DNA from 2 places in the Legionella pneumophila subsp. pascullei genome. Region 2 is predicted to be linked to the other one. Evidence: riboswitches for the same ligand, from Rfam matches in the RefSeq annotation. Region 2 holds a riboswitch; the other holds the start of a gene.

Region 1 (16,578 bases), 1.1 Mb from region 2:
CCATTGACTGCTATAAGCCCATCGACAAATTTAATGCGTGGTAAATGATTTGTTAAAGTTGGACGGCAATGGGTCACCGTTTTTATGATGCGAGCCTCGTCAAAGCCTGCATGTAAATAATACACAGCAGTCAATAACTCCAAAGTTGTACGCACGGAAATAGGACTAAAATCTTCTGCTTCAATTTCGCTAGCACCTATGAGGTAAAGATTTCCTGGTCTGGGTACAAGATATAAACTATACCTTGGATGCAGAAGACGTATAGGGCGATGTAATTGGACTCCTGGTGCATGAAGCCAAATGAGCTCACCTCTAATGCCACGTAAATCAGGAAATACCGTTTGTGCTCCCAAACCACGACAATCAAAAACGACATCAAAATGATATCTCTGCTCTTTTGTATTGATCTCACCTGGTTTAATCGACAGCACTGGGGAGTTGGCAATATAAGGTATGCCAAGAGAGTCGAGATATTTTTTTAAAGACAACATTAGTGTTTGGCAATCGATATGTGCTTCATTTGGAAAATAATAAGCGGTTTCAAACTTCGTCAGCTCAGGCTCAAGCGTAATAAGATTTTCATGAGATAATTTTTGAAAAACACAATTATTCTGATTGAGTTGATTCAGGATACGCCGGCTAAAGTGAATCCATTCCGCATGATCGCCGGGATGGCATAGCACCAGAGTGCCAGATTGTTGAAAATACACGGACTCAGGTAAGTACTCAATAATGCGTGGCCAACAATTCTTAATAGATTCTTGACCCAGGCTGGAAATCAATAAGATTGATTTATCCAATTCTGAAAAAGGCGATAATAGACCTGCAGCTGCAGTGCTGCAATTCATGTTTTCATTAGAGTGATCAAAAAGGGATACCTGCCAGCCCGCATTATGTAATGCAAAAGCCAACAGACGTCCCATGATCCCTGCGCCTGCAATGCCTGCTCGCATAATTAATTCTCAAGGCAACAAGCGATTGGTTTCAAATCAGAATAAGGTGTATCAGGCAAAAAACGATTGGTATAGCATTGCGAGATATCAAAGTGCTCATCAATAATGTTTAGATGCTTGGTATAGCGTCCAACTTTATCCCAATCTCTGTCAACATTAATTAATGTACGCGAAAAAAATGGTAATGTTCTTGTAAAGATCTTTTGGTATAAGGGGGTACGCAACTGAGGTTTAGCCTGACATAATAACTCATAGGCTTCTTCAGGCTTTTCTGTTGTGTAGGCTGCACCGCGCTGTGTTGCTCTGAGAAATCCCTTAACTAATTCGGGTTGTTTTAATGTTGTTTCAGGAACAATAAATTGTATTGAACAAAAACAACAACAACCTAAACCAGCTAATTGATCAATGCGTAAAAATACAGTTTCTCCGCAAAGATGTTCCAATTCAACTTTTTGAAAGTTAATAAAACCAATACCGGTGTCGATAACATCCCGATAAATGGCATCTGTGACATTCATACCAATACGTACTGTTTTATAGCTTGTCGGATCAATGCCAGCGAGGCTGGCCAAATCATCAATAATTTTTTTGCCAAATTCTCCAATATAACCTACTCGTTTACCAACAATATCCTGGAAAGAATTTATGCCACTTGACTTTAAAGCAATCAGTCCTGTTGGTGGCTCATCAAGAAGTGTACCTATGGAAGTAACTGGATAACCTTTTGCTTTGGCAGCAACGGTATGAATCATTGCTTTTACACCAAAATCTACTGTTCCGAGGCCAACGATTTCGGTCACGTCACTGGGATCTGCGGGTTCCAAAATGGCGAGCTTGATGCCTTCTTCTGCATAAAATCCCAATTGTTGCGCCACAAGTATTGGGGTATGATAAGGGTTGGTATACCAATTAAGTAGTAGGGTAACCCTGGATTTTAGTGATGACATTGCCATAACTCCTTATGTTATTATTTTTAAATATTATGGAGATGGCAAAAGGGAACCATGCCTTAAAAAGGCCATGGTTTTTTTAAAGGCGTCCTTACGCTGATATGATTCAGATCAAGTTCAACGGGTAACTCTCAGCCGGATTTCCCGACACCCCGCGCCATCTAATAAACTCAAATATACTAAATTTAATTATATGCTTTGTCAAACTAGCGATATTATTGACAGTATTGATAATTAATAAATAATAAACGAGGGGAAGGATCTGCTATGGAAAATTTAGAGCATGGACATTCGCAAAAAGAAATCAGAGAGCGATTAACGCAGACTCCCTCACAAAATTATTTACGAGATTGGATATATGGGGGAATTGATGGTGTTGTAACTACTTTTGCCATTGTTTCCGGTGTCGTCGGTGGGCAATTATCTTCTTTAGTTATTCTAATTTTGGGCTTTGCCAACTTGCTTGCTGATGGTTTTTCAATGGCTGCAAGTAATTATTTAGGTACCAAATCTGAGGTAGATCAATATCAGCGTTATAAAACAATTGAGGAAAAACACATCGAGTTTATTCCCGAGGGTGAAAAAAAAGAAATAAAACAAATTTTTCAAAATAAAGGCTTGCATGATCAAACACTGGATCAGATTGTTGATGAAATTACAGCCAACAGAGCCTTATGGATAAAGACCATGCTACAAGAAGAATATGGATTACCTGCTTCGCTTAGATTCCCGTTTAAAGCGGCGCTTTATACTTTTAGCGCATTTCTATTTTTTGGAATTATTCCACTAATCCCTTACGTACTGGTCATGAACAATCCGTTTATCTGGTCTTGTTTTTTCACTGCAATTACATTTTTTGTCATCGGTTCGATCAAAAGCCACTGGTCGACCAAATCCTGGCTATATTCTGGTTTTGAGACACTGGTCATTGGTGCTGTTACAGCCTCTTTATCTTATGGCATTGGACTGTTTTTACATTATTTTCTGACTTAAAAGTAAGGTAATACTAAAAATGATTCATTTATTAATCAATTGCATGAGTTTAAAAATCTCCATCCGAGCAATCAATCACAATATTATGTTGTTTCTTTGTTTAGGAGTATTGGGGAGCTTATCTCATGCAGCTAAATCAATAAATACAAATCAGACAGATAGTCTGTTCAATATTGTTAAAATGAGCACTATATTAAGCAAAGATAGTTTAATGTCTCCCTATAATTACTTACTCACACAACCATTAATGACAACCACTTTGGAAAGATACTATCAGCGCACCTCCAGGATTAAAGTAATTAGCGCCTTTACAAATCCGCATAACAACACATATTCTCGAATTATCATCCTGTATGTAGACATAAATAAGAAGAGAAATAATGTAGATCTTGCCCAAAAGAAAAATGAAGTCATTCCCGTTGAGTTAGCAGCTATTAACATTAATTTTGCAGAACTGCCAGAGAAACTTATTACTGATATAATTCATACTAATATCCCTTTTGGAAAATTATTAACTCAACATCATCTGAAAGTTCTCAGTAAAGACCGCGCCTATTTCTCTGTTGCTTGCAACAAAATGCTGGCTTCTCTGATCCATTGCAAATTAAATAAAAAATTATTTGGCCGTACCAATGTGCTTGTTAGGGCAGATAACAAAAAATGGATTGCTCGAGTTATTGAAATTTTATCCGATGAAAAGGAAGTCAAACGCCATTTAAGGTTAAATTAAGCAGCTTGCCGCTTTATCCAATTTTTTGCAACCAGCGAACCAATGTACGGGTTTTATTGGAAAATAATTTAGGAGCATAAAACTCACCCGCAACACGTTTACTAATTTCACTCAGGGTAGGGTAAGGAACAATAGCATCTGTAAAACTTCGGAGCGTTTTTTTCTCACGAATTGCCATAATCCAAGGTAAAATGAGTTCTCCAGCATGTGGACCAACTATGGTAACTCCCAGGATCCTTGCTTTCTTGTCTGTGATGATTTTTATTTTTCCATTTAAAGTGCGCTCGGTTTGCGCACGATCATTAGCCATAAATGGCCACTCAGTTATTTGGAGATCAGGATGCTTTAAGGCATCACTGGCTCTTAGTCCAACATGAGCTAATTCGGGATCAGTATAAGTGACCCATGGAATCGCCTTATAATCCACTTTAGCCGGTAATTTAAAAACAATATTACGAAGCACGATACCAGCCTGATAACTAGCCATATGAGTAAACTGATAAAACCCTGTTACATCACCCAGAGCATAGATTTTTTTGTTACTGGTTTGTAAATATTTATTTACTTCAACGCCTTTGCTGGTGAATTTAATACCCGCTTTTTCCAAATCAAGGAGATCTACATTAGCCCGACGTCCGGTTGCAATGAGCAGGTGACTGGCTGTAATAGTGAATTGCGTGTTCTGAAATTCAAAACATACAGAGATACCCGTATCAGGATGAGAATTTATTTGCGTAATCTTGATTTGTTCATAAATGAGAATATTCATCGATTTCATCTGAGTACGGAGGACAGTTACACAATCAGGGTCATCCTTGGGAAGAAGATTCAATCCCTCCAGCAGAGTCACTTGAGAGCCCAGCATAGCAAATGCTTGAGCAAGTTCACAACCAATAGGGCCACCACCAATGACAATCAAGTGCTTAGGCTGTTCTTTCAAATCAAAAATCGTTTCATTGGTGAAATAAGGGGCCGTATCCAATCCAGGAATTGGTGGGATAAATGGGGAAGAACCTGTTGCAATCACAAAACGTTTTGCTTTAATGATACTATCACCAGCTTGTATGGTATTAGAATTTAAAAATTTCCCTACCTGTTTAATAACTTGCACGCCTAATGATTCAAAACGTTGGATAGAATCGTGTTCAGAAATGTTGTCTATGACTTGATGCACATGTTGCATTACTTGTTGAAAATCAACTTTTATCGCCTCAGTATGTACTCCAAAATGTGTTGCATGTTTTGCATAATAAAACGTCTTGGCTGCCGCAAGTAATGATTTGGATGGGATGCAACCGTAATTTAAACAATCTCCTCCCATTTTCCCAGACTCAACCAAAACGACTTTAAGCCCTAATTGTGAACAACCAGAAGCTAAACTCAAACCTCCAGCTCCACCACCTATAATGGCTAAATCACAATTTATTACTTGCCTAATATCTAAGAAATTTTGATGATTCTGATGCTTGCGAGTTAAGAATTGATAAAGTGCTGGCATTAGAGACAAAACAGCCAATGCGAGCAGAGGACCTAATATTTGTAGTTCAAATATGATCCTAAAATTGGGCGTCTGATTGGCTGCAAATATTTGGCTTAAACTATTACCAACCATTACATAGACTGTTGTTCCTGGAATAATGCCAATAAAAGTCGCTGTAATGAATGTTTTTGCTCGAATATTTAAAAGAGCAGGTACAATATTTACTACCCAAAAGGGAAATAATGGAATTAATCGTAGTGTAACTAAATATGAAAAAGCGTTATGTTGAAATCCCTGACGCATACGCTCAATCCATCCAGATGCCTTTTGTGCAAACCAGTCACCCAAAGCAGTGCGAACTGCAAAAAAAAGTATGGTGGCCCCGAGTGTCGCGCTGATAACCACAAATAACACACCCCAGAATACCCCAAATAAAAATCCCCCGGTTAAAGTAAGAAGAACTGCCCCTGGAATAGAGATGGCCACAGCAATTGTATAAAAAATGATAAAAATCAGTGGCGCAACAAAATAATGAGTTCGAGTCCATGCAATGAGTAAAGTATGATTTTCTCTTAACGCATCAAAACTTAAGTATTTATCAAGGTGTAGACTGAAGAAAAGTACCAATAGCCCGATTAATACAAGCAAAGGCAACCAACGATGTATTTTTTTAATCATTCATGTTATTCCTTTAACTCGATAAGCTGATATAAATTATATGCAGATACTAACAGTAATTTATTTCGAGGTCATACCTTAATTATCGATAGGGTATAATAATACTAAGAATTATTTTCCAGAGTAGGGAAAGTACTCAAACTCCAATTCGAATATGAAAATCACCTTGAGACTATGTTATTGAAATGTCATGTTTTCGAAAAGCCTCCTCAATAGAAAAATTTAATTCACTTTTGACTGTCGATTTTTTATTTACATCTTTAATCATGCACCAAAGTTGAAAAGTCAATGCACTGTCGGCAAAACTGGTAAATAATACGACAGGTTTATTTCTACCACTTTTTACAACATCATCATGTTTATTGGCAATCTCCAAAAGGATGTCTTTAACAAGATTGAGGTTAGTCCCGAACGCTACGCTAACTTCACAATTCACTCTCCAATAATTATCTGTCAGCATGTAGTTGACTACACGGCGTGTAATTAAATCAGAGTTTGGAATAATAATATCTTCATTTACCGGAGTTATAATTTGTGTTGATCTAACTCTGATCTTTTTCACAAATCCTTCAACACCATCGATGTTAATTCGATCTCCAGGCCTTATTGGTTTCTCTATAAGCAAAATAATACCTGATACAAAATTATTAACTATACTTTGGAGTCCAAGACCAATTCCTACAGAAAGTGCTCCTGCGATAATGGCAAGGCCAGTAAAATTAAAACCTGCCACAAGTAAGCCTGAAATAACAGCAATACTGAATCCAACATAAGTCAAAATGGAGGCAATAGCTACCTGAGTCTCTTCTTCATTTTCGAATTGCTGGTGACGACTGATTGAAGTTGAAATGGCCCGGGACACAAGATATAAAAAACAAAAAATTATGATCCCGAAGAGAATGCGTGTTGGATAAATTGTAATATTTGCCAGAGTAAAGCCATACAATAATTTCTTGTAAACAGTATCAATAAAATCTGTAGCAAAGCCCCATGATATCCCTATTAGATAGATACTCAGGAGAACAACAACAAGTTTTAAGGTAATTTTAAGAATATAAAACTCGGTGAGCATCTGATCCTTTTTGTAACCAAATAATCGTATTACATTCAATTTGCCTTGTGAGTAACTTAATGAGGCATAAAATTTATTAATACTCTGTCCTACTAAAATAGTTATATACAGGATAAAAAAGGTAAAAATGCCAGATAGAGTAAGCTGCATGGCTAAAGTATAAAAGCCACTGATGTTAAGAATTGCACATCCTAAAAGCAACGCAGAAATAAAGTAGCGAATAAAATTATAATGTCTTTTTACAAAAGAAATATGAAGATGAGAGCGGCAGAAATAGTGAGTAAAATAAGCCGTAGTGGCAAGTAATAAAAATAGAAAGATGGAGCGAGTTAACTCCACAATAATCTTATTGACTTCCCAGATATCAAATAATCTCTGCTCTGACAATGCGAGGAAATAAAATGCAACAATCACAATGCTTAGTATTTCAAAAAATTCACTATCCATCGCATACCAATCAAAAAAAGCCTTGATTTTTTTTACTTTGAATAAAAAAACAATTAATAATGTTCCGGTAAGAAACCAAAAGAGCTCTTTTATCAAAAGAAATTGAGAGTTGATAAGCTGCTCTTCACCAGTGAATAGGGAGATATAGCCATACAATGAGCCCGTCATCACGAACAAAGCTAAAAGAGTAATATGAGCCCAGCGAATTTTTTTAAACTTCACGTAGCGGCGTATAGCATTAGATTGTCGTAATTTTGACAACACCAGGATGGAGATAAAAAAACTTGTAATAACAATGCAACACCATAGATAAACAGGTAAATCTTGAAGTAAAAATTTCTCTTTAGAGTGATTTATCCATTTGGCATTATCAGGAGAGTTAATAATTTTACTTACTAATTGCCATAATGGCAAAGTACGTGCCAAAGTTTTTTCTTGCCTCAATTGTAAAATAGCACTTTTATAAGCATCTATTGCTTCTTGTGCTCGAATCGAAAACAATCGGCATTGAGATTGTAACTCAGCCAACTGATGCTTTTGATTATTCAGATAGACTAAATCCGCCCCTTTGTCATTTCCTGTTGAGGCAGCTTGTTTGATTAATACATCCACTCCATTTAATTTCTTTTGTAAATCGGCTATGCATTCTTCTGATTGTGCTGATAGTTCACTTAAAGTTTCTACCGCCTTATTCAGATTATTTAAATTAAGATTTTGTACTGACAACTGAAGATTGATGTGATCAAATTGTTTATTTGCATTTTTGACATCAAAAACTGCAGGCAAAGTAGTCTCCCCCAAAGTCGGGGAAATGCTAAAAAAGAAAAGCAAAATCATGACAAAAATTCTCATGGCCATTCTCTTCCTTGCCAATTAACAAATTATTAACTCTACTTGCTTATGAACTGAATCTCAAGAAACAAATTTAAAATATCCACGAGATATTTCATGTAAAATAGGTAGATAGTTCAGTAATATTATTTGTTGTTAGGCCTCGCTGTTTGCGAGGCCCTAACATAGACTAAAATCATGCTTGTTGTAACGACTCGATAACTGCCCCTAAAAAGCGAGTAGCCTCGCCTCCGGTAATAGCCCTATGATCAAAGCTCAAGGATAAAGGAAGCATTTTGTGTCCTTCGATTTTGTCTTCTGTAACTACTGCTGCTTGATAAAGCCTTCCGACTGCTAGAATTGCGACCATTGGAGGAACAATTATTGGGCTGGCAAAACGTCCTGAAAATTTACCAAAATTAGATAAGGTGATTGTTGCCCCTTTTAGTTTATCTGCGCTTACTGCTCGATTACGAACCGACTCTTTAAATTCATCAATTATTTTTCTTAACTCACTGTCGGAGTACTTTTCAGCATCATGGATAACTGGAACAAATAAACCTTCCTCATTGTCCATGGCAATACCAAGATGCACTTCATTAAAACATTTACGTGCAGCATGTTTAGTATCAAACCAGGCATTAAGAGCAGGTTCCTTTTTGGACGCATGGATAATAGCCCGAATTAATCGAACGGTAATATCCGTGTTGGGTTTCCAATTATGGATATCTGCTTCATCAAAGATACTAACCGGAACTATTTCTGCATGAGATTGTACCATGCTGTTAAGCATGGCTCTTCTAACACCTCGCAAAGGCTCAAACCCGGCGGGTGGTTGTGAGTTGATATTAGCTTGCTTTTGCACATCCTCTCGAGTAATAACGCCATTATCACCACTACCTTTTAAAGAGCTTAAATCAACCCCTAATTTTTTTGCTAGCATTCTTACAGCAGGTGTTGTCTTAACACGATGGGAAGAACGCTGACTTCCAATAATAAAATTATCTTCTACCACATCAGTACTTTCCTCCAGATTACCAACCACTGTGCCTTTGTCTGCAGGTTTTTCTGTAGTTGAAACGAATGCTACGAGGGGCTCTCCAGTTTTTATAACGTCACCAGGTTTGCCATAAAGTTTTGCGATAGTGCCTGATTGAGGGCAGGGTACGTCAACAACTGCTTTTGCCGTTTCCATAGAAACTAAAGGTTGATCTGCTTTAACTGTATCGCCTTCCTTAACAAACCATTCATGAATTTCAGCGTCAGGTAACCCTTCACCTAAATCAGGTAGATTAAAAATATTCATTATTACTCCATTATACTCATAACAGTGTTCTTAATACGTGCAACGCTAGGTATGTACTGTTTTTCAAGCTGGAAATAAGGCATAACCGTATCATATCCCGTAACTCTTTGCACAGGAGCCAGCAAATCGGCCATACAATGCTCCATAATTTGAGCTGATATTTCAGCACCCACACCACAAGTTTTTGCACCCTCATGCACTATGACGCAACGTCCTGTTTTTTCTACAGAACTTAAAATGGTTTCTATGTCCAGAGGCTTGATTGTCGCTATGTCAATAACTTCACAGGAAATACCCTCATCAGTTAATTGTTTGGCTGCCTGTAAGGTTTCATGCATACTGGCCCCCCAGCTAATTAATGTCAGATCATCTCCTTGTTGCAAAGTAAAACATTTACCTAACGGTAAGGCTTGTCCATCATCAGGAACAGGTTGTTTAACCAAGCGATAAATCCTTTTTGGTTCAAGAAAAATAACAGGATCAGGATTACGTATAGCCGCCAACAACAGCCCATAAGCACGTTTAGGAGAAGAGGGGATAACCACTTGCAAACCCGGAATATGAGCAAATAATGCCTCTGTACTTTCAGAATGATGCTCTGGTGCTCTGATTCCGCCACCAAACGGAGCGCGATAAACCAAAGGGCAATGTAACCGGCCTCTGGTTCTGTTACGCATACGCGCTGCATGAGATATGATCTGATTCATGGCTGGATAAATAAAACCCATGAATTGAAACTCAGCAACAGGTTTTAAGCCTTGAATAGACATTCCAATAGCAAGTCCTGCTATCATTGATTCTGCTAAAGGAGTATCAAAAACTCTATTTTCTCCAAATCTGTCTTGTAAACCTACAGTAGCTCGAAATACTCCACCATTTTTACCAACATCCTCGCCAAAGACTACTACATTTTCATCATGAGCTAACTCATACGCCAGAGCCTGAGTAACAGCTTCAACTAAAGTAATATCAGGCATGAGAATACTCCTCCATGGCTATTGCACGTTGTTCAATTAAATATTCTGGTAATTCCGCATAATGATAATCAAAAATGCTGCTAACAGGCTGAGGTTTGGTATTCAAATATTCCTCTACCGCTTTTTCTACCTTGTCACTGCACTCTATTACCAGCTTTTCTTCGTCCTGAGATGTCCAAATATTTTGTTGCATTAAATAATGTTTAAAACGAGTAATTGGCTCTTTTGCTTTAGCTTCCTCTACTTCCTCAGAAGGCTGATAGCGTGTTGCATCATCAGCGGTTGTGTGGTCGCACAAGCGATAGGTTAAAGCTTCGATTAGAGTAGGGCCACCACCTTGGCGAGCTTTTTCAATAGCATCCCCAATAACCTGTCTTGCAGCAAAGATATCATTGCCATCTATTTGAACACCAGAAAAACCAGCAGCAATCGCTTTCTGTGCTATCGTTTGTGACCCGGTTTGCTTCTCTATAGGCACAGAAATTGCCCATTTGTTATTGTTTACCACGAAAACTACTGGTAATTTCCACGCCCCAGCCACATTCATGGCTTCGTAAAAATCACCCTCTGAAGTGCCTCCTTCTCCTATACAAACCAATGCGACTCTTGGTTGATTTCTGTACTTGAAAGCAAAGGCAACTCCTGCGGCATGCAAACATTGAGATGCAATCGGAACACAGATAGGCAAATCTTCCGCATTATTAGAATAATGACTTCCTCGTTCATCTCCCCCCCAGAAGGCGAGTATCTCTGACATTTTAACGCCTCTCTGAAATTGAGCGGCATAATCTCTGTAATAAGGAACAAGTACATCTTCAGGTTTCAGAGCATGGCCGATTGCAGTCGAAATAGCTTCTTGGCCATTAATTGGTGCATACGTTCCCATTTTTCCTGTTCTTTGCAATGCAATTGCTTTTTTATCAAAAGTACGAGTGAGTACCATGATTTTATACAATTCTTTAAGTATGGATTGATTATCTGCAAATGGAGGTAATTCAGCGATCAACTGACCTTGTTCATTCAGGTATTGTGTGTATGTTATTTCAAATTGAGCAACAGTTGTCATTACATGGCTCCTTGTCAACAACGCGTTGGCATAGGATACTCACAAATTAATTTAAAAACCAGTAAATTAATATAGACCCAAGATAAAAATATACGCTTTTTATTGATGAGTTAGGTTAAAATGACCAAATCAAAAGCAGTGCATTTTTTCACAAACACATCCTTATCTTGAGGTGATAATTTGATTGATAGTACTCTTATTACACTTGACTACCATGATTTTTCATCTGATACCTATGAAAAACTCAGTCATTTACCTGGATTTGTTCTGCTTGAGAGTACGAACAAATCGATGGGTCGTTATGATATTTTAAGTGCTTATCCATATGAGAAGATGGTTATTAAAAACCATACATATGATAAAGATTTAGTATTAACCAAATTGAAAAACAAATTAAAAATAGAGCACTCAGAATTTGATCTTCCTTTTCAAGGCGGAGCCATAGGCTACGTTTCTTACGATTTTGGCGCACTATTACATAATATTGAACAATATCCCCAAAAAGAACTGACGAACATACCATTTTTAAATTTAGGGTTTTATGATTGGGCTATCATCGTAGATCATCATTTAAAAAAAGCCACTTTATTTGCAAGAAACAGTCATTCTTCAACAAAAAATATTTTAAATGAAATAAAAAATATATTAAACAGCCAACCAAAAACGCCGGTACAGTTTTCAGTTCAAGCGGAATTTTTGCCTTTAATATCAAAAGAGAATTACAGAAATTCATTCAATGCTATTCAACAAGCCCTGAGAGCAGGACGTTCCTATCAGGTTAATTTTACTCAACCGTTTCAGACAAGATTCACGGGAAATCCCTGGGATATGTACCAAAGGGTTAATAAAAATAATCCAGTTCCATATGCCGCTTTTATCAGGACAGATGAAGCTGACCTATTAAGCTTTTCTCCCGAGCGATTTTTACTTTATGACAATGGAGAAATGTTAACTTCACCTATAAAAGGTACTATCCACCGGTCGAAGGATCCTTCTGCAGATAACAAATTAAAAGAGCTGCTATTAAAATGTCCTAAAAACAGGGCTGAAAATGTCATGATTGTTGACTTGCTAAGAAACGATTTAGGTAAACTTGCAAAACCTGGCAGTGTAAAGGTAATGAATCTTTGTAACATCCAGAGTTTCAATGCAGTACATCATTTGGTTTCCGACATACGGGCTGTTTGCAGAGAGGATATTCATCCAATTGAAACATTTTTTTCCTGTTTTCCAGGTGGTTCAATTACTGGGGCACCTAAATTAGAAACGATGAAAATTATCAGTGAACTGGAAACCTATAAAAGAGGAGTCTATTGTGGCTGTATAGCCTACTTTTCAAATCATGGGCGTTTTGATGCCAATATCGCAATACGTACGGTTACAGCCAAGGATAATGTTTTGTATTTGGCAGCAGGAGGAGGAATAGTTATTGACTCTAATTGGGAAGATGAATATCGTGAATGTTTCACAAAAATAGCAGCGATTATCAATGGAATCAAATAATACCCAACAAGCCATTAAAACACATTCATCTGTTATTGTCTTATATGATCTTTCCAGAGACTCGTTAATTCTCACCAAACGAAGTGAGATGCTAAAAAAACACCCGGGAGAAGTGTGCTTTCCTGGAGGATTTCAAGAAATAAAAGATCAAAATTTATATAGCACTGCATTAAGAGAGCTTAATGAAGAGCTAGGTGTTACATCAGACAGAATAACTCTGATCAGAAAATTAAAAATTGAAAAGACTTTGCTCGGTTTAGTCATTCACCCTTGGTTCGCCAGTATTGATTCCATATTTCCTTACACTATGAATCCACAAGAGGTTAGTGAATTAATTCTTGTGCCCATGCCTTTGGTAAAAAATCTGAAAAATTATAAAGAAATTAGGATTGAAAAAGAGGGGAGACATATTATCACCTGCCAATTTATTGCTAATCAAGAGTTAATATGGGGCGCCACAGCAAGAATAATGAGACAATTAGCTTCTCAATAAATTAGTCTTATGTGATATTGCTGCAATATGAGCCTTTCTTAAAATAATTTCACCCGATACTTAAACTAAAATAAAAAATTAATATTAAACAAATTGTACAAATTTATTTTTTTGTACCATGATTATGATTAAACAAACTTCCTAAATTAAAGGATGTAGTTTATGAAGTTACTGCAACTTCTCTTATTTATTATTATTTCCTCTAGTTCTTATTCATTAAATTTAACGATTGGTACTTCAAAATTTAATCCACCTTTTGAAGTTTGGTCTGGTAACAAGAGTTCATTGTATGGATTTGATATAGACCTTATGCAAGAAATATGTAGAAGATTACATGCGAACTGCACTTTTGAAGCTTACATATTCGATGATTTATTTCCCGAGTTAACAAACCGTAGGGTCGATCTGGTTATCGCCTCAATGATTATTACAGATGAAAGAAAGAAACACTTTATTTTTAGTCTGCCTTATATGGAAAGTAACTCACAATATATAACTACCATCCATTCTAAAATCAGTACATTTGATGAACTACACGGTAAAAAAATTGGAGTAAGAAAAGGAACTCCTTATGCAAGGCAAGTCTTGTCAGAAAACCACAACAATCAGATCATTTTTTATGAACTTATACAAGATATGCTTCTTGGCTTAAGCAATAATGAAGTTGATGCCAGTTTAATGGATTATGAAGCAGCAAAATATTGGATGGCATCTGAACCCTATACTTATAAATTAATTGGTGACAAAATTTCTATTGGAGAAGGATATGCCATTATGGCAAACCCTGATCAATATGTATTAATAAAAAAAATAAATAAAATACTTCTTGAAATGGAAGCTGATGGAACTTACCTGAGACTTTATTCAGAATACTTTTAAAAGAGGAGTATTCTGAATAAATAGCGACCAGAATACTCCAATTATACCTAAACAGGCTCCATTGTTTTTTTATTGACCGAGTTTTTTTGTTCCAATTCTTTATTTTTTAGGGCACGACGCAAAATCTTACCCACGTTCGTTTTAGGAAGTTCATCAAAAAACTCAACAATCTTGGGAATTTTATAAGCAGTCAAATGCTCCTTACAATGATTAATAATTTGCTCAGCCGTCAATGTCGTATCCTTTCTTACAATACAGGCTTTAACTCGCTCACCGGATTCTTCATCAACAATACCTACAACACCTACTTCCAGTACGCCAGGATGCATTCCTATTATTTGCTCTACCTCATTAGGGTATACGTTAAATCCTGAAACAACGATCATGTCTTTTTTTCTATCGACCAGATAGATAAAGCCTTCTTCATCCATACGAGCAATATCGCCGGTTTTTAAGAACCCGTCTTTAGTAAACACTAAGGCTGTTTCATCAGGCCTTTTCCAATAACCTGGCATCACTTGCGGCCCTTTAATGCACAACTCACCACTTGTACCAATAGGCACTTCTTTTCCGGATTCATCACGAATAGACACATCAGTTGAAGGAAGTGGTAAACCAATACTGCCATTATAGCCATCAAGGTACATCGGGTTTATAGTCACTGCAGGGCTGGTTTCAGTTAATCCATAAGCCTCCAAAACACGTGTTTTGGTCATTTCAGACCATTTTAAAGACACACTTTTTTGCAATGCCATACCACCTGATAATGCTAGTTTTAACTTGCTGAAATCAATTTCTTTAAATTTAGGGTGATTCAGCAGTGCATTGAAGAGAGTATTTACCCCTGTTATTGCTGTAAAACCCGAATTTTTGATTTGATCTATAAAATGTCCCATATCACGTGGATTGGTGATCAGAATATTTTTCGCGCCAATTTTCATAAAAGTGAGGCAATTGGCTGTCAAGGAAAAAATATGGTACAGGGGAAGTGCGGTTACTATAATATCTTGATCACTGACTCCCAGAGGAGATATCCAGGTGTATGCTTGCATCACATTGGCTATAAGATTGCCATGAGTCAATATAGCGCCTTTTGCAACACCAGTAGTACCACCAGTATATTGTAGAAACGCAATGTCATCATGATTCAGTTCAACTCGATGAAGCGTTGCTTGTTTTCCTTCAGACAAAGCATAGTTAAAAGCCACTGCGTGAGGAATTGAGAAGGCAGGAACCAATTTTTTTATATGATTTACTACAAAATTAACAATGAATCTCTTGAATGAAGGAAATAAATCACCCAGTTGAGTTACAATCACATGCTTAACAGAAGGCATGGATGGCAAAGCTTTTTCAATTGTTTTTGCAAAATTAGCCAGCACGATGATGACTTCTGCTCCAGAGTCATTCATTTGGTGTATTACTTCATCGGCTGTGTATAAGGGGTTAGTGTTTACCACGACATAACCAGCTCGCAAAACACCGAAGATGGCTACAGGGTATTGTAAAACGTTAGGCAGCATTATTGCTACTCTTGCCCCTTTTTCCAAATTCAATTGTTGCAAATAAGCAGCGAAATTTCTGCTGAGGCTATCCAAATCAGCATAAGTAATTTCAGTCCCCAAATTGGAATAGGCAGCTCTGCTCGCAAAAGAGTTACATGATTCGTTAAATAAAGATATGAGGGATAAATATTGACTTGTGTCAATTTCATGTGGGACTCCATTTTGGTATTGTTCAAACCATCGTTTATCCACTTTGATATCCTTCTGTTATTGTTTTCCTCATGATAGTATAAACAAAAAAATCTCTAATGGATATCATGCTAATGGGTGAAAATATAACTAATACACAAGCATTTAAGCTTAAAGGAAGGTTGTATACTTTAACCGTTTTGCAAGTTTTGAACACTAATAAAGAAGCCTTTTCTCAACAATTTGCTGAAACTGTTCTCAAAGCACCTAAATTATTTGAAAGAACCCCCGTGGTTTTTGATTTATCTTCTGTCAATCATCTTGAGTTTGATTTACAGGAGTTATGTCAAATTGCACGTAGTCATGGTATGATTCCCTTGGCAATTCAAGGCGGTAGTCCGTTACACGACACTTTGGCTCAATGTCAAGGTTTAGGTATACTCAATGCTTCAACGGCACATGATAAACCAATAATTGATGAATCTTCCGAATTTCAAAATATCGAGAACATCAAGACAAAATTACT
Region 2 (16,578 bases):
AATTTTCTTGATTATGAAGAATGTACAACGGAGATAAAATTCAGAGTTCAACAAATACACTCACCATTGGGGATTGGAACTCATATGGATGCTCCAGCTCATTGTATTCCAGGAGCTGCCTCTATTACTGATCTTGATCTGCACTCTAATTATCTGCTCACACAAAGTGTGCTGATTAATGTCAGTCATCAGGCGGATGAACATTATCAGATTTGCACACAGGATATCCTGGATTTCGAAGCAAGATATAGGAAATTAAAAAAAAATGAGTTTGTGCTTTTTTATACCGGGTGGGAGAAACATTGGTCTAATCCTAACAAATATCGCAATAATTTGATTTTTCCGAGTATTAGCGCTCACGCAGCCCAACTATTGCTTGAAAGAAATATTGCTGGCATTGGTATAGACACGCTTTCTCCCGATACTGCAGACTCAGGTTATCCTGTGCATCAACTGTTATTACAAGCAGGTAAATACATTATTGAAAACGTTGCCAATGCGAATTGCATGCCACCCGTTGGAGCCTGGACTCTTGCCCTACCATGGAAAATAATCAATGCTACTGAATCACCAGTCCAATTGATCGGACTGGTGCGATAATTTATAGTTGATTGATTATTCAGTAGGTCTGCTTCCTTTTAATTAACCCTTATATTGAAAAATTGCCAGGGGTCAGATGAGTCCACTTCTTCAGGATAGAGCTCCCCTCTATTTTTTAAAGGGGTCCAATCCGTGTAATAACCACCGACTTTTCCAAGATACGGTTTGGCAATATCAATAATATATTGATGATCAATTTCCTCTGGTTCTACGATACCCTCATCAGGATGCTCTATTGCCCAGATTATTCCAGAAATCATGCTGGCGACAACTTGTAAACTGGTTGCATTATTATAGGGAGCAATTTGCCTTGCTTCCTGGATAGAAAGGGTTGAACCATACCAATATGCCCCTCTTTTATTACCCATCAACAACACACCCAATTCATCACACCCATCAATGATCTCGTTTAAAATCAGGCGATTCTTGTTTTGTGGTTTCCATTCATTACTTTTTAATTCAAAAATAGAAAGCCTGGCATCCGGACAAGGATTATAGGCATAGTGAACTGTTGGCCTATACAATAATTCTGATCCATTTTTTAATGTTAAAAAATTGGTAAGTGAAATAGTTTCTGCATGAGTAATTAAAAATCCGTGAAAAGCGCCCAATGTTGGAGTCCATGAACGAACCATTACACTAGCGCTGGGGCGAGACAGATAGATCGCACATTGAGGTCCATTACTATGAGAATAAGCATCATGTGGCCAATGAGCTTCATGACTACCCCACCCGATTTCAGCAGGTTGCAGCCCCTCCAAAATCAGACCGTTAGCAGACCAGGTATTAACGAATTCATCTGGTGATTTTGGAGGGTAAGTTACTTGAGAGTCTTGTTCTGCAACGTGAATTACTTTAATTCCCAAAATCATTGCGAGATTAGCCCATTCTGATGCTTTTTGAGGCCTGTCAATGGTAAGGCCATTATCCTTTGCAATATTCAACAAGGCCTCTTTAATAAAATGGGAAACAAGCCCCGGATTGGCTCCGTGAGTAATTAAAGCTGTTTTTTGGGTGTTATCCTTTAAGCGAAGTACTTCTTCTCGCAAAGAATAATTGGTTCGACGGTTAAGGGCCAGCTTCTCCATGACAAATTCTTCTTTCCATGGCTCAGTTGCTGCATTGATATACAATGCCCCTTTTTGATTACAGAGTGTGATCAAAGCAAGACTTGATATGCCGATTGACACATCAATTAAAAAATCGTTTTCTCCCAGAGCACTACCAATCACCTCAAGATAATTATCAGGAGTAATCTGTTGTAACTTGAATGAAACTCCATATTTTTGGGCAACCTCAATTCTTGCCCGTTCATCGGCAATGATTGTCACTTGTGATGGTTTGATATCAAATCTATCAAAGATTAAAGGCATTAACGCCTGACCAACGCAACCAAATCCCAATAAGACAAAACGATTTTTAAATAAAATTTTTTTTGTATTATGATTCTTATCCATGATGAATCCTTAACTTCCTGACCCAGTTTAATCCGAACTTTCAATATTCAACAACTTTTCAAGAATGATCATACCCAACAAACACCAAAAACTTTCATCTGGCATACTAATATTGTAGTAGCTATGTTGAATTCAGACAGCCTATTGAGCAAAAAATTAGAGATATCAATTCCCTGGTTGATTTTTACTTACAGGACTTACATGATCTTTAATAAATCCATTAAAATGGAAATTAGAGTTTTACTGGAAAACCAAATGATCCATATTGCGCTTTATCAACCAGAAATTCCACCAAATACTGGTAATATCATTCGACTCTGTGCCAATAGCGGAGCACAATTGCATTTGATTCACCCATTAGGCTTTACTTTGGAAAATAAGCAAATGCGACGAGCCGGTCTTGATTATCATCAATGGGCTTCAATATTGCATTATGAGAATTGGCAAACCTTCCTGCAGTCTCATTCGCAACGACGGTTATTTTGCTCTAGCGCAAAAGGAAAAGTGATGTATAGTGACATCGATTATAAGGAAGATGACATGGTATTATTTGGCCCGGAATCTTGTGGCTTACCTCAAGAAATCCTGAACCAATACTCAACCATACGGATTCCCATGAGAGAAAATAATCGTAGTCTCAATTTATCAAATGCTGTAGCAATCATATTGTACGAAGCATGGAGACAAATGGATTTCAGCATGTAAGCATTAACGTGATAATGCATCTGACAGCGACGACCGTGATGAAAGAGACAGGTTATGCAAGCAGTAGTCTATTATAAACGGGACCTATACCCCCCCAAGATGGAAGCAAAAGTGTTTTTAATGCGGGAGTTTATATAAACTAACTGACTGAATTAAAGATATTTTTTAACAAAGAGATTGGAAGGATTCGTAGGTCCTGATAAAGATGAAACTCCAGCATCCTCCATCACTTCCTCATAAATTAATACCAGTGCGGCACCTTGATGAACTTCCAGACTAATTTCTGATTTTTGTGTTCGATTGAAACAGGAATTTTTCCCGGGAAAAGAAAGAGAGGAGCGCTTTAGCTCCCATTTCAGACCATCAGAAGAAAGGACAACTTCTGGAATCCCTATTAAGGAGATTTTAGTCTGGAAAGGTAAAGTGAAATTAACCTTCAATTTTTCCTTGACAACAAAACCTTTGATTGGAGGTGAATACAAAAGACAGTTTGTTTCCATAAAAATATTGATGTTATTCAGAATATGATCCAGGTACCCTCCATTTATCCCTACAACGATAGCCGGCAATAGATCATTAGTTTTTAAATAATCCATAGCCTTTTGATAATCCGTACTCCCTTGGTCTGGTAAATGAAGAAAAGAATGGTTCTCCAACAAAGCAGGCTGGATAGAGTCCAAATCTCCAGTAATTAAATCAGGGAAGATACCCTGGTTACATAACACATTAGCGGCACCATCAGCAGCAATGACCGGCAGCCTTTTATTATGAAAAAAGGAAGGGGCGGGCAAATCACCATTAAGACATAAAATAGAACGATAGTCTTTAAAATTAATTACATCGAGCATCATAACGTCTTTTTAATAAAATCATCAGAAGACTTACTATCAAACCCACAACATTGGAGCTTGTTACAAAAAATGAGTTTGTGCTGCTTCCATAAATGATCCAAGCCAGCGAACAAATGAGATAATTCACTAACATCATCATGGAAAGGTCTTGAGTTGATTTGGTTTTTAAGGATTTAACGATTTGCGGTAAAAGTCCAATAAACGAGGTAATAAAAGCAACTATTCCAGAAAAAATAACAATTGACACATTTTCCTCCGCTCAGATTAATGAGATCAGGTTCAAAGGGTTGGGCAATCCTCTCAGCCAACTAATCAATTGGCACCCCTAATGTTGGATACTTAATTTTATCACGAAATGAACAGACCGCAATTTAATCGCTATAAAATAACTCTTTATAATTGAAATGATATTGAAAATTACAAAACAATCCTTTCTTTTATCATCGATTTATGATTAATTAATAATCCTTTAGTTCAAAAAAAAAAAAGGAATTCACCCCCTGCGCAACTCTCAAATTGGTATTTTGGCAATATTTCATACAGCATCTGGAGGCATTACTATGACAATAGAACTTATTCGAAATGGAGAAACAGATACCAATAATTATGAGGAACACCTCGATTCTTTGGGATATGAAGGATTAGAAAAATCCTTGAAAGAAGATGCCAAGTCGATATGCCAATTCTTTTGTAATGAAGAGCTGGTTTTACAAGGTCTAAAAAAACTGGTGACGCAATATTATCAATTTAATCAACCTGAGAAAAAAACATTAATGCAATTTTTTGATGACTGGGGAAGTAAAAATCATTTTAACCAGGGAACCAAATCAAATGAACAGATACCTTTTGAAACCAGTCACAATTTTCATTACCCTAATCACACTCCAGTTTTATGTGGTGAATTAACTGCTGATTTATTTAATAATGTCCTTCTAAAACAGGGTTATTTATCTGCCGATATTGGAGCAGGGCCAAAGCATGGCAAATGGGCACACTCGATTCAATTTTTTCTTTTGGAAGAAGCAAGAAAGGCCGGACAATTAAAACTTCATGCCAATAACCTCTGCGAATTTATTAAAACAATCTCACAAATTCACGGGCAATACGAATCATTGAGTTTATGGAGTATACTTTTTGATTCATTTGACGAAACCTTTACCTGCCCTAATATAATTACTCAAACTTTGACATCACCATGGGATAATTCGAAAGAGGCTCTATTTTTGGCTGACAAATTAAACCATTTCCAAAAAAAATTTGAAAAAGCCGCATCTACTGAAAATAATTACAATGCCTATGGGAATAAAAAGTATCTGAGCAAAATTGATAAAGCAAACTACGTTAAATACAAGGACAAATGCGCATTACTGTGGTTTTCACCTCAAGATAAAAAAACCATTCCAAAGCCTTCCTGCCAAGAAGAATTGAAGTTTAACGAATTAAGCATATTATAAGCGGATATCACTTTTTATCAGTAAATTTAGAATGTATTATCTAAGTCATCCCTAGATTGAATAGCAACTTTATTAAAATTAATTCAGTTTATATAAACTCCCTCATTAAAAACATTTTTTGCCTTGACCTTGGAGTTTTGCGCAAGTCCTATTATATTTAATAGTATAATATTTAATCTATTTTGGATTAAATAAACCAGGGAAAACGAGATCATGAGCAAATTCCTCGTATTTATTGGATCAATATTATTTTTTTCTTCCGTTTTAGCAGGAGATATCCCGGAAGTAGACATAGAAGATCAACAATCTGATCAGGAACTCTGCGCTCAAAAATTTTATAATCAATGCATCGCCAAGTGCGAAAAAACAAATTATGGTGATTGTACTCAAGCCTGTGAAGAAAATGCTAAAAATCAATGTCTTTACGCAGGTGAATAAGTATGACATACATTGAGGCAATTAGATTAGATTAGATTAGATTAGATTAGATTAGATTCTATAGATTTTGATAGTGAACACATTAACTCATTAAAAATAAACTATATTTCGTCATTTCATGTTATAAATAAAACATTGCATATGGAATTTTAAAATGCTCCATAATAAAAAAATTAACAAACTCGCTGTCTTTTGTGGATCTCGCACAGGTTATTCCGAAGTCTATAAACAATCGGCTGAAAACCTGGCCGATGTTCTAAGCAATAGTGATATTACCCTGGTTTATGGTGGCTCAAAAAGCGGTTTGATGGGAATAATAGCGAATCGCATGTTAAAAAATGGTTCGAAAGTTATTGGAATTATACCAAAATCTCTGGTTGACACAGAAAAAGCGCACGATGACTTAACGGAATTACATATTGTTAATTCAATGTATGAAAGAAAAGTATTGATGTGCAAATTTTCTGATGGTTTCATTCTACTACCGGGAGGCTCTGGTTCTCTTGATGAGTTTTTTGAAATGTTTACTTTGGTTCAATTGGGATACCATAAAAAACCTTGCTGTATACTTAATGCTTCAGGTTATTATGATTATCTTTTGCAATTTTTAGACCATGCAGTTAACCAAGGTTTTTTACCCCCAAATCATAGAGACATGATTATTATTGACCAATCACCAGATACATTAATTGACAATTTATTTGAAGTAATCAATAACCGCAAGTAAGAGTTTAGGAAAATTAATAACATAACAAGGAGTTAACCAATGCCCAAAAAACTGCTTATAATTACTTTCTTATTAAATATGACATGGTACCCAAGCCATTTTGCCTATGCCTCATCAGAGGAAATACCCATACTTGGGAAAACGATGACCCAGGCAAAACAGCAACAAATGACTCCCAAGCAGGCATTGCAACGTTTAAAAGATGGCAATCAACGCTTCTTGAGCAATAAACCTTTAGCACGAGATTATCTACAACAAGCCAAGCAATCAGCTTATGGTCAATATCCTTTTGCGGTCATCTTGAATTGCATGGACTCGCGCAGTGTTCCCGAATTCTTTTTTGATCAAGGATTGGCAGACCTATTTACCTTACGCGTTGCGGGTAATGTTCTCAACGATGACATTTTAGGAAGTATGGAATTTGCAACAAAAGTAGTGGGGGCACGTTTGGTAGTTGTCTTGGCTCATACTTCCTGCGGTGCTGTTGCAGGGGCGTGTAAGGATGTCAAATTGGGGCACTTGACTGATGTTATCAATAAAATCCAACCTGTTGTAAAACCAAGCATGGAAAGCACGGGCATTGATAATTGCTCGGATCCCAAACTGATTGATGACATGGCTAAAGCGAATGCTTTGCATGTTGTGAAAAATATTTTAGAACAAAGCCCAATTTTAAATGAATTAGTCAAGAATAAACAAATTGGGATTATAGCGGGCCTTCATGATATTAAAACAGGGAAGGTGACTTTTTTTGAAGAAAAACGTTCTGTTCCTGAGTAAAGCAAGTTGGCAGTTGCCAACTTGCTTTAATATTTCCTTTCAAAAGCAAGCCGAATTTGGTTACAATCGTATAATTTTTTTGTGAATGATTCTTATATGCCTAAATCACATAATTCCATTATATTCCTTGGTTTGCTTTCTGCATTTTCTTTGCTTACGTTTGATCTTTATCAACCATCACTGCCTTTCATAACGAATTATTTTAATATCACCCCAAGTATGGGGCAATTAACCTTAAGTATTTATTTGTTAGTCTATGGTATGACTCATCTCTTATGGGGGCCACTTATAGACCATTTTGGACGCCGACGCCTACTCCCTGGAAATCTTTTATTAGCCTTAATTGGCAGTTTAATGTGTGCTTTTGCGCTAAATATCACCATGCTGATTTGTGGTCGTGCCATACAAGGATTCGCCTTGTGCTGTGCCAATCTCATTGCCTATTCTGCAGCACGTGATTTTGAAGACACGATTGTTCGTGCCAAAGTGCTGTCCTATATTTCCATGACCGTTTCCGTTTCACCGATTGTTGCTCCTGTAATTGGTGCTCTTATCTTTCATCATTTTGGCTGGCAAGCTAATTTTATAGTAATGGCAGTTGTATCCTGTATTCTATTGATACAAACCAAACTCTCCTTATTAGAATCCCCTTTCTGGACACCTCCCCAAGAGCAGTTCTCGGTAAAAAAAATACTCAATGAGTATAAATCCATACTCAATATACCTTCTCTATGGTGCGCGTCATTTATTTTAATGTTTGGTATATCTGCTGTCATGCTCACTGTAATCAACTCCTCTTACCTCATTATCGAGGTACTCAATTACTCTCCTCTTGCCTATGGACTTATTTTTATTCTGAATGGTTTAAATATTATTTTTGGAAACTATCTGGGTATTTGGCTTCGTGACCGATTACCCATTATAACCACCATCTATTTGGGGAACTGGTTCATTATTCTTGGTGGCACAGCGATGTTGATTACTTCCAAATTATTTGGATTTAGTCTGTTAGCATTGTCATTTTCATTAATTGCTAACTTGGGAATTAGTGTCAGTGCTGCTCCAACGATATCCATCGCTCTGACGGACTTTAAGCAAAATGCAGGCATAGTTATGGCTTTTATGAACACCATACGTTTAATTGGCCCATCTCTTTTAACTATTCTAACCGGCTATTTGTTGATAAGGAATCTTGACGCTCTTCCACTGGGATTAATAGGTTCAGGAATTGGAGCCCTCTTTTTCTCATGGCATTTTAGCCGATTGACTACTGAATCGAGAAACTCGGATATGGATAGCAAAGAGGCGGTGACCTAACAGTCTGTTAACGCCTCCATATTGGATATAAAATTTTTTACATAATTCTCTTGAAACACAGAGCTGCACATTGGTTCTGTGAAGGTAAAACAAAGCATGAGTTGATCATTAAGAGTAAGAACATTGAGTAAAACAGGTATGTCTGCATTTTGTCGGGATGTACAAAAATAACTTTTTTCCCATTTCAAATGACCATATTCAGTATTAAAAGGTAACAAACCAATATTGGTTACGGTCACCCCCATTGAAAAGCGATCCCTATGACCTTCCCATAATGACAAGGCATCAAGAATATCCTGCTTACTGTGATGAACTGGAAATATAGCATCACCAGGCAATCGCTCTTGTTTTAACTGATGATCGTAATCTCTGGCAAGCTCTAAAATACCTGATTCTATACTTACTTGTTTATGATACGTAGTTACCACAGATACATAACAACCAAAATAGTCTTCTGGAATCACAGGTTCACACCACTTCCTTAAATTAACCGGGGTGTGCAATGTTGTATCTAAAGGTTGATCGAGAACTTTTGTTAATGTCATTAAGGACAGCGCATTAATTAATGCATTCAGAGAAAAGTTGTGATTTTTACTGAAAGCCAGAAGCGCTCCAGTTTGTTTCACTGTAACAGGGTAATAATGATTTTTTGTAATTCGTTCGCCAGGAGGGACATAATTTTGGTAATAAATCGGAGTAGGCAAAAATGCAGGAGGCAGAGAAGATTTTTGCCCTTTTTTGTGTTGCACCAGCTCCTCAACAGGGGGATAGAGAGGGAATGATGGCTTTGAATCACTTTTCTGGTAAATTCTAAAGAGAGTATCGAAAAAATAGGCTACCGAGACGCCATCTCCAATATTATGCCCTGCGATTAACAGGATTTCATGAGAATTACCGTGTTGGTTATGGATAAGAACTGTTCGCCATTGATAATCTTGATTGCGGGGAGGTCGATTTAATTCTAATTCAATCACCTCTTTCCAGACAGAATTTGAAGTCCTGTTTATGATTTGAAATGGTAAATAAACAGTATCACCTTCCTCTATATTAAATTGACACTGTTTATTGCTTTTGATCACTTTAGCTCTAAGCAATGGCTGTTGGATTTGTAATAACCTGAGCGCATTGGTTAAACGATCCAAATCCAAATCAGAAACAGTGATTTTCGCAACAGCAGCGATTAAACCATTCCCATGATCTTTATCATTTCCCCATTGACATAACTCTTCCCAATAACCTAGTTTTCTGGATCCTGGTTTCATAGACTTTTTCCCAACGCCCTAGTCATGATTCTGGAAAGTCCTTTTTACAGAAAGCAATTTCCATAGCAAAAATGGTCAATAAATCATTATAACTCTTTTATTTTTAATGAAAATATAGAGCCGACTAATAATCATGCTGAACAATCCTTAAGATCCGCTGTCATTTGGAGAAAAACATTTTAGAACTCGATAAGATTATGGTCCTGACTTCGTTGCCAGAACCATTACTCTTATTAGTTCTTGCCGATTATGAGCTAAAAGTGCTTTTAAAGTACTTTTTTAGATTTTAACTTATTATTTTTCTGAGCAAAAATCTTTGATTTTTGCTAATCACGAGACCTATTACTCTTTAAGTTGTATATAGACAGCAATAAACTGTCTTTGTAATTCAGGAGCTGCTTTATGTGGTCTAGCTTTGTGCTTTTTGTAACTAAATCCATTACGATACTTTGTTGAATATAAAGATCTTTAAGACAAAAAATAGTGAATATAAACAAAATTATAAATAATAAAAGGGCCAGGAAAATAAAAGCAAATGGTCATAACTCCATTCCACCACAATCAATGTTTTTTTCTACCCAGCCATCTTAATGATTTACCGCTAACGATATATTCTTCGATATATTCAAGACTTAAATTTTTGGTTTCTGGCATGAAAATAAAAGTATAAATAAGCCCCAAAAAGCAAATACAAGCATAAATCAAAAAAGTATACTCAAGTCCCACAGCACTAAACAAAACAGGAAAAGTGAAAACAACGATACCATTAAAACCCCAATTACTAATAGAGGACAATCCCATGCCAGCGCCTCTGACATATAAGGGAAAAATTTCGGACATTGCAATATAGGGAATGGGCCCAAGGCTAATAGCAAACGAGAAAATATAAAGAGTAAGACAAGTGACGGACAAATAAGCTAACCAGGCAACTTGATAGTAAGAAAAAATTCCTATAGCAGCCAAACTGATACTGGTTCCAGTAAAACCCAGTAATAACAAATTTCTTCTTCCTATTTTATCAACATAAAACACAGCAAGAATAGTAACTAGCATATTGACAAGGCCTATACCCATAGTTGCCAGAATCTGGCCATGGGTAGAGGAAAATCCCAAGTTTTTGAAAATTTCCGGGGCATAATAAATTATCACGTTGATACCACTTAACTGTTGCAAGCAAAAAAGAATTACTCCTAAAGACAGTGCTGGTAGTAAGGGTTTTTTAAATAATAATTGCCAGTTTTTTTGTTCTGGTTCCTGGTCTAAGGCCGCTTGAATATCATGCAACTCATCAGCAACCCCAACGTCTCCTCGCAACTTATCTAACGCCTCTTTAGCTTCTTTGCGTCTTCCTTCATTCAGAAGCCAGCGTGGTGACTCCGGCATAAACGAAATACCAATCACGAGGATCAATGCGGGAATAATGCTGGAAGCAAACATCACTCTCCAGGAGCCATAATCAATCAATAAATAATTCACACCGTAGGAACAGACAATTCCTATTGTAATCGCCAATTGATAGATAGCAACCATCGCCCCTCTTAAATGAGTTGGTGCCGTTTCAGATAAATATAAAGGCGTAGTCACTGCCGCAACACCGATAGCAATGCCCAAAATAAAACGTGATAACACTAAGATTGATGCATTAAAAGAAAATGCAGCCCCTAAAGCACCAATCAGAAATAGAATTCCAGCAAAAATAAGACAAGGTTTGCGTCCAAAATGCCTGACAAGACGTGAAGCCAGAACAGAACCAATCAACATTGCTCCAAATAAGGCGCCAAATGGGAGAGCTGAAGTCATCATACCTACGCTAGTATGAGACATATGAAAATAATGTTTAATTAACTCAAGAGAACCAGCAATAATACCTTCGTCATAGCCGAATAAAAAACCAGCTAGTGACCCTATTATTGCTACCAACCAAGCCATATTCGTTATCCTTAACTGCCAGCCATTGAATTTGAGCGTTTTTCGGCCTATAAATTGATTAATCTATACTATAATAAATTTATAGTAATTGCATACGATTTACCAATGAATAAGCCAATAACAGGTGAGATAATGGCAGAAATGCTTGGTCAATTAGTCACTAAGCATTATTATGGCAAAGAAATAATACCCTTAATTTCTGAACTTGCCTCTTTTATTGCCCAGAATGAGCAGTTACAACAAACACTGGAAGAAATAGCTGATAAAAATGATTTTCTATCTGAACATCAATTGCACTGGTCTGAATTAAACCCCGATGAACAGCAAATAATTAATTCCTTTTTTGATTATCTATATTTTACTTCACCACAATTTCTAAAGGATTTAGCTTGAATACCAAGACATACGATTGTTGTGTTGTGGGCACTGGAGCAGCAGGAGGAATTCTTGCTCACAGACTGGCAACCGCAGGCCTTAATGTCATTTCTGTCGAACAAGGGGGTGAACTTCAAACGGATTACTTTAGTGAAAAAAATCCACCTGGCATTAAAAAATGGTATGGAATAAAACCAAAAACTACATTTCCTCCTAAGGTAGCAGATGCTTTATTTATTCATGAACTGTTTGCTGACTACCATACTCGATCAAGCAGTCAGCAATCTGAGGCAACTTTTCGTCAATTTCAAATTTATGCATTGAATGGCTTGCAAAATCTATGGAATGCTGTCTCTGTTCGCTTTAGTGAAACTGATTTGTCTACTTGGCCTATCCGTTATCAGGATTTAGCACCACATTACAGTGCAATTGAGAAAAGGATTAGTGTTTGTGGTACACAAGAAGGTCTGACTGAACTGCCAGATGGGGAGTATATCCCCCCCAAACCCTTAAGACCAGCCGATTATCTTGTCATTAAAGCCGTAAAACGTTTAGGATGGCCAAATTGCCATGCTATTCCAAATCGAAAAGCCATTGAAACAAGAATGGATAAACCGAATCATTGCATGAGTACAGGCATTTGCACTTTTGGCTGTGCCGCTGGCGCTGTTTATAAATTTTCTGCACGGCTTTTACCATTAATCCGTGATTTACCTAATTATACCTTGTTGCTCAACGCTAAAGTTATTCGTCTAATAGGAAATCCGAAAACCAATCAAATTCAATCGTTAGAATATCTTTGCCTTCTATCAAATAAGAGAAAAACGATTCGCTCCCGTTTTTTTATCCTCAGTGCAGGAGCAATAGAAACCCCGCGGATTTTATTGAATTCACATGATACTCACTTTCAACAAGGTCTGGCTAATCAAAATGGCACATTAGGTTGGTATTTACAAGATAATCCTAAAGTAGTCCAAGCGACGTCACTTTATAAATTATGGTTCAGCAAAAAACCCTCTGATATAGGGTATGGTGATTTGCTAATTTTACTTGGTAAAGCCAACTTACCCAACAGCGAACCTTTTCGTTTCATTGGCCATTCCATTTCAGCACCACCAGATGTTCCTTACTATCTGGCAGACATAGGTTGGATCCCTAGACCTATAAAACCATTTATAGTCAAAGCCATATTTAATTCCTTTGTAACCCTGGGACTTTTTTGCGAAGGCGATATAATGGCTTCGAACCGAATCGAACTATCCAAGACATTGGATGATTATGGGATTCCTCAAGTAGACATTCATTACACCAGCTCAGAAACCACTCTTGCTCGTATGAAAAAAATGGCCGAGTTTGGGCGTAAAATATTGCGACGCGCTTCCGCAACTCGTATCGTGGAGGATTTCAGTAATGATGGCACGGGTATACACTATGCAGGGACATGTCGTATGGGTATTAATGAGAAAGAATCCATAGTGGATGCCAACCTCAAAACTTTTGCCCATAACAATTTATATCTTTGTGATGGCGGGGTAATTCCTCATTTACCGGATAAGCACTTGACATTAACTATTATGGCACTGGCCGACCGGTTAGCCACACATCTTATTAATGAACTTCAGACACGAGAGCAATGACATGAGTGAGGATAAACCTGTTCGTAACAAAGCATTGCCTTGGGAATTCCCCGGAGCGCTCTGGATTGATGAGGAAGAACAACGTTTGGTTGATGACGTGATAAAAGCTCATAGTCCTTTTCGTTATTATGGGCCTGATTTGCAAAATATGGTTGATAAGCTGGAAGCCAAATTTTGTCAGAAAATTGGCATTGAATACGCTCTGGGCGTTAATTCTGGAACAGCTGCTTTACATATCGGAATGGCTGCTTTTGGCGTAGGTCCAGGAGATGAAGTTTTAGTTCCAGGTTATCTGTGGGTCAGTTGTCTTTCTGCGATTGTAAGACTCGGGGCTATCCCTGTTTTAGTCGATATTGATCAGACTTTTTGTATGGATCCAAATGATTTAGAACGTAAAATTAGCCCTCGCTCCAAAGCAATTATGTGTGTTCATATGAGTGGCGCATCAGGATACATTAATAAAATCGCAGCCATTGCTGAAAAAAATAATCTCTATCTGTTGGAAGACTGCGCGCAAGCAGCGGGAGGTTATTATAATGGGAAACCTCTTGGTAGTTTCGGTGATCTGGCCATTTTCAGTTTTCAGTTAAACAAAAACATGACGAGTGGAGAAGGAGGAATGATAGTTTGCAAGAAAAAATCCCTCTATCAACGTTGTTTTGCAATCCATGATCTTGGTTATCCGCGTAATGAATCCGGGCGCCTGAATACTTCAAATGAAGAATTTCAACTTTGGGGCATTGGTTCTAGAATGTCTGAATTAACGGCTGCTTTTGCCTTAGCGCAATTAGGAAAACTAGATAAAATTACAGAGTCAATGCGGAGCTCAAAGTGGCGAATTCGTGAAGCCCTAAGCGGAATAAATGGATTAACCTTTCGCAAAATACCAGATCCTCAAGGTGATACTGGTCCCTTTCTTATTAGCATTTATCCTGATAAGGAGTCATGTCGAGCGTTTACTCAGGAATTGCATAACCTGGGTATAAAAGGCCAACCAGGCGGTTTAGCGTGCATTACCATGCGCGAATGGGGTTTGCACTGGTATTTTAACAATATTAGTCTGGTGAAGAAGAAATCACTTTGCCAGGATGGATTTCCCTGGAGTCACCCCAAAAATAAATTTGCTCAGAAAATTCATTATGAGCATGGTACATTGCCAATTTGTGACGAATTGCATGATAAAGCAGCTCTGTTAACTATTGCATCTCGTTTGACAATTGAAGATTGCGAACAAATCGTCTCTGCATTTAAAATAGCGGCAAAACGAGTACTAAAATGAACCCCGCTTTATCAACAACATGGCGTACATACGGTATCCTTACAATAGCTATCTGTTCAGGACTCCTTGTAGGTTATGTGACAGCAGTGATTGCTGGCGCGCTACCCTTAATCAATAAAGCACTTTATCTGAATACTTGGCATCAAGGTTTACTGGTTGCGATTATTTTGGTCGGGGGGGTTTGTGGGTCGTTTTTATGCAACAAAATTATCTTCTCATTAGGACATAAAAAAACATTAATGCTGGTAGCTATAACCTTTATAATTGGTTCAATTTGGAGTGCGCTGTCAGCCAATTTTTGGTCGCTTATCAGCGCAAGGTTTTTTATAGGATTAGCAGTGGGGACAACAACAGTCATTAGCCCCATGTATATAGCTGAAACATCACCCGATCATTCTCGCGGATTTTTAGTGGCTAGTGTTCAATTAGCCATCACCATCGGTATATTACTGGCCTACATCAGTAATTATTACTTTGCGCCAACTCAAAATTGGGAAATGATGTTCGGAATCGGCGTATTGCCTGCTATTTTGTTGTTGATGATTGTTCCTTTGCAATTGGAAAGCCCTCGCTGGCTATTCCTTAAAAGGCGAATAGATGAAGCAAAAATCGTTTTTTTTAAGTTGCATGGCTTCCACTGGACAGAGCTCGATACCATTCAACCAGAATCAGGATCTGATAGTCGTTTTAAAACACTTTTTCATCCCTTTGTTTTTCCTGTCGTATTATTCACTTCCGGATTATTTTTCTTCCAAAATTTAAGCGGTATCGATGCTATTTTGTACTACGCCCCTACTATTTTTACTCAATCCGGTTTTACCAGTCTTCAAAGTGGTCTTGGAGTTACCATTCTCATTGGCATTATTAATAGTCTCGCTACGCTTTTATCAATGTGGCTTATTGACCATTTAGGACGAAGACCAATTGCTATTTTTGGTCTCCTATTCATGACTTTAAGTCTTATTGGATTTAGTATATTTCAACCCTATGTGGACACCTATTTGGTGCTGAGGTGGTTAACAGTGTTGATGTTATTAATATTTGTTGCTTCTTTTGCAGTGAGTATGGGACCCATCCCCTATGTTCTTATGACGGAACTTTTCCCTATCCACCTGAGGACTCTTGGCATGGGGATAGCTTCCGCTACGGCATGGGGAATTAATGCATTGGTGACGTTTGCCTATCCTTTGCTGACTGAATATATAGGGATAAGCAAATTATTTCTTGTTTTTGCCCTGGTTTGTGCAGTAACCTGGGGAATTTGTGTATTGTTTTGCCCTGAAACCAAGAATCAAACACTTGAAGCAATTGAAAAGAGACTACATGCAGGAGTTAAATTAAGAAAGCTTGGTGAGTAACTTAAAAATACCCTGTATTAAATTAATATATTCTACTGTTACTAACTCTGCGATGAAATCTTGCAATAATGAATAGAAATAAATCATTGTATAACGGCGCCATACTCAAATACACAAATTTCTCACAATGATATTTCCATAATTTTTCTATTTCTAAATGATTTCCTGTATGGGAACCACTTCTTAATAATAAGTTTATTTTTGATCAAAATACTTGGTTTTTGACCCATGGCTTGGGTAAGAAAAGTAAATATTAATGCTCTAAATTGTAATAATTGTATTTTTTAAGTTCTATTTATGCAATTTAGACAAAAAAATTCATAATTTTATCAACATATTATCATGTTTCCATTCCTGATTATTTTTGTGATCGTATCCCTTAATGTTCATTTAATACTCGTAATGTATG

What was found. Region 2 has a riboswitch for thiamine pyrophosphate ahead of EL201_RS12700 (SemiSWEET family sugar transporter). Riboswitches for the same ligand answer to the same signal wherever they lie in the genome.
Region 1: another riboswitch for thiamine pyrophosphate. It lies ahead of EL201_RS08005 (4-amino-5-hydroxymethyl-2-methylpyrimidine phosphate synthase); the one in region 2 lies ahead of EL201_RS12700 (SemiSWEET family sugar transporter).

The regions. Positions count from the first base shown of each region.
Region 1 is NZ_LR134380.1:1,729,495-1,746,072, reverse strand. Features, by position in the region: gene EL201_RS08010 (FAD-dependent oxidoreductase) at 1-953, opposite strand, end outside; gene EL201_RS08005 (4-amino-5-hydroxymethyl-2-methylpyrimidine phosphate synthase) at 956-1,900, opposite strand; TPP riboswitch at 1,975-2,068, opposite strand; gene EL201_RS08000 (VIT1/CCC1 transporter family protein) at 2,171-2,896, shown strand; gene EL201_RS07995 (hypothetical protein) at 2,916-3,626, shown strand; gene EL201_RS07990 (dihydrolipoyl dehydrogenase family protein) at 3,640-5,784, opposite strand; gene EL201_RS07985 (mechanosensitive ion channel family protein) at 5,957-8,161, opposite strand; gene EL201_RS07980 (dihydrolipoamide acetyltransferase family protein) at 8,331-9,440, opposite strand; gene EL201_RS07975 (alpha-ketoacid dehydrogenase subunit beta) at 9,443-10,417, opposite strand; gene pdhA (pyruvate dehydrogenase (acetyl-transferring) E1 component subunit alpha) at 10,410-11,483, opposite strand; gene pabB (aminodeoxychorismate synthase component I) at 11,664-12,986, shown strand; gene EL201_RS07960 (NUDIX hydrolase) at 12,973-13,479, shown strand; gene EL201_RS07955 (transporter substrate-binding domain-containing protein) at 13,642-14,358, shown strand; gene EL201_RS07950 (AMP-binding protein) at 14,406-16,115, opposite strand; gene minC (septum site-determining protein MinC) at 16,187-16,578, shown strand, end outside.
Region 2 is NZ_LR134380.1:2,816,244-2,832,821, forward strand. Features, by position in the region: gene EL201_RS12680 (cyclase family protein) at 1-600, shown strand, start outside; gene EL201_RS12685 (homospermidine synthase) at 639-2,057, opposite strand; gene EL201_RS12690 (tRNA (cytidine(34)-2'-O)-methyltransferase) at 2,313-2,762, shown strand; gene EL201_RS12695 (thiamine diphosphokinase) at 2,915-3,610, opposite strand; gene EL201_RS12700 (SemiSWEET family sugar transporter) at 3,594-3,860, opposite strand; TPP riboswitch at 3,847-3,950, opposite strand; gene EL201_RS12705 (LirA/MavJ family T4SS effector) at 4,138-5,067, shown strand; gene EL201_RS12715 (hypothetical protein) at 5,281-5,505, shown strand; gene EL201_RS12720 (LOG family protein) at 5,660-6,232, shown strand; gene EL201_RS12725 (carbonic anhydrase) at 6,272-7,012, shown strand; gene EL201_RS12730 (MFS transporter) at 7,109-8,329, shown strand; gene EL201_RS12735 (phthiocerol/phthiodiolone dimycocerosyl transferase family protein) at 8,326-9,591, opposite strand; gene EL201_RS12745 (sugar porter family MFS transporter) at 10,153-11,520, opposite strand; gene EL201_RS12750 (hypothetical protein) at 11,626-11,913, shown strand; gene EL201_RS12755 (GMC oxidoreductase) at 11,910-13,532, shown strand; gene EL201_RS12760 (DegT/DnrJ/EryC1/StrS family aminotransferase) at 13,534-14,811, shown strand; gene EL201_RS12765 (sugar porter family MFS transporter) at 14,808-16,169, shown strand.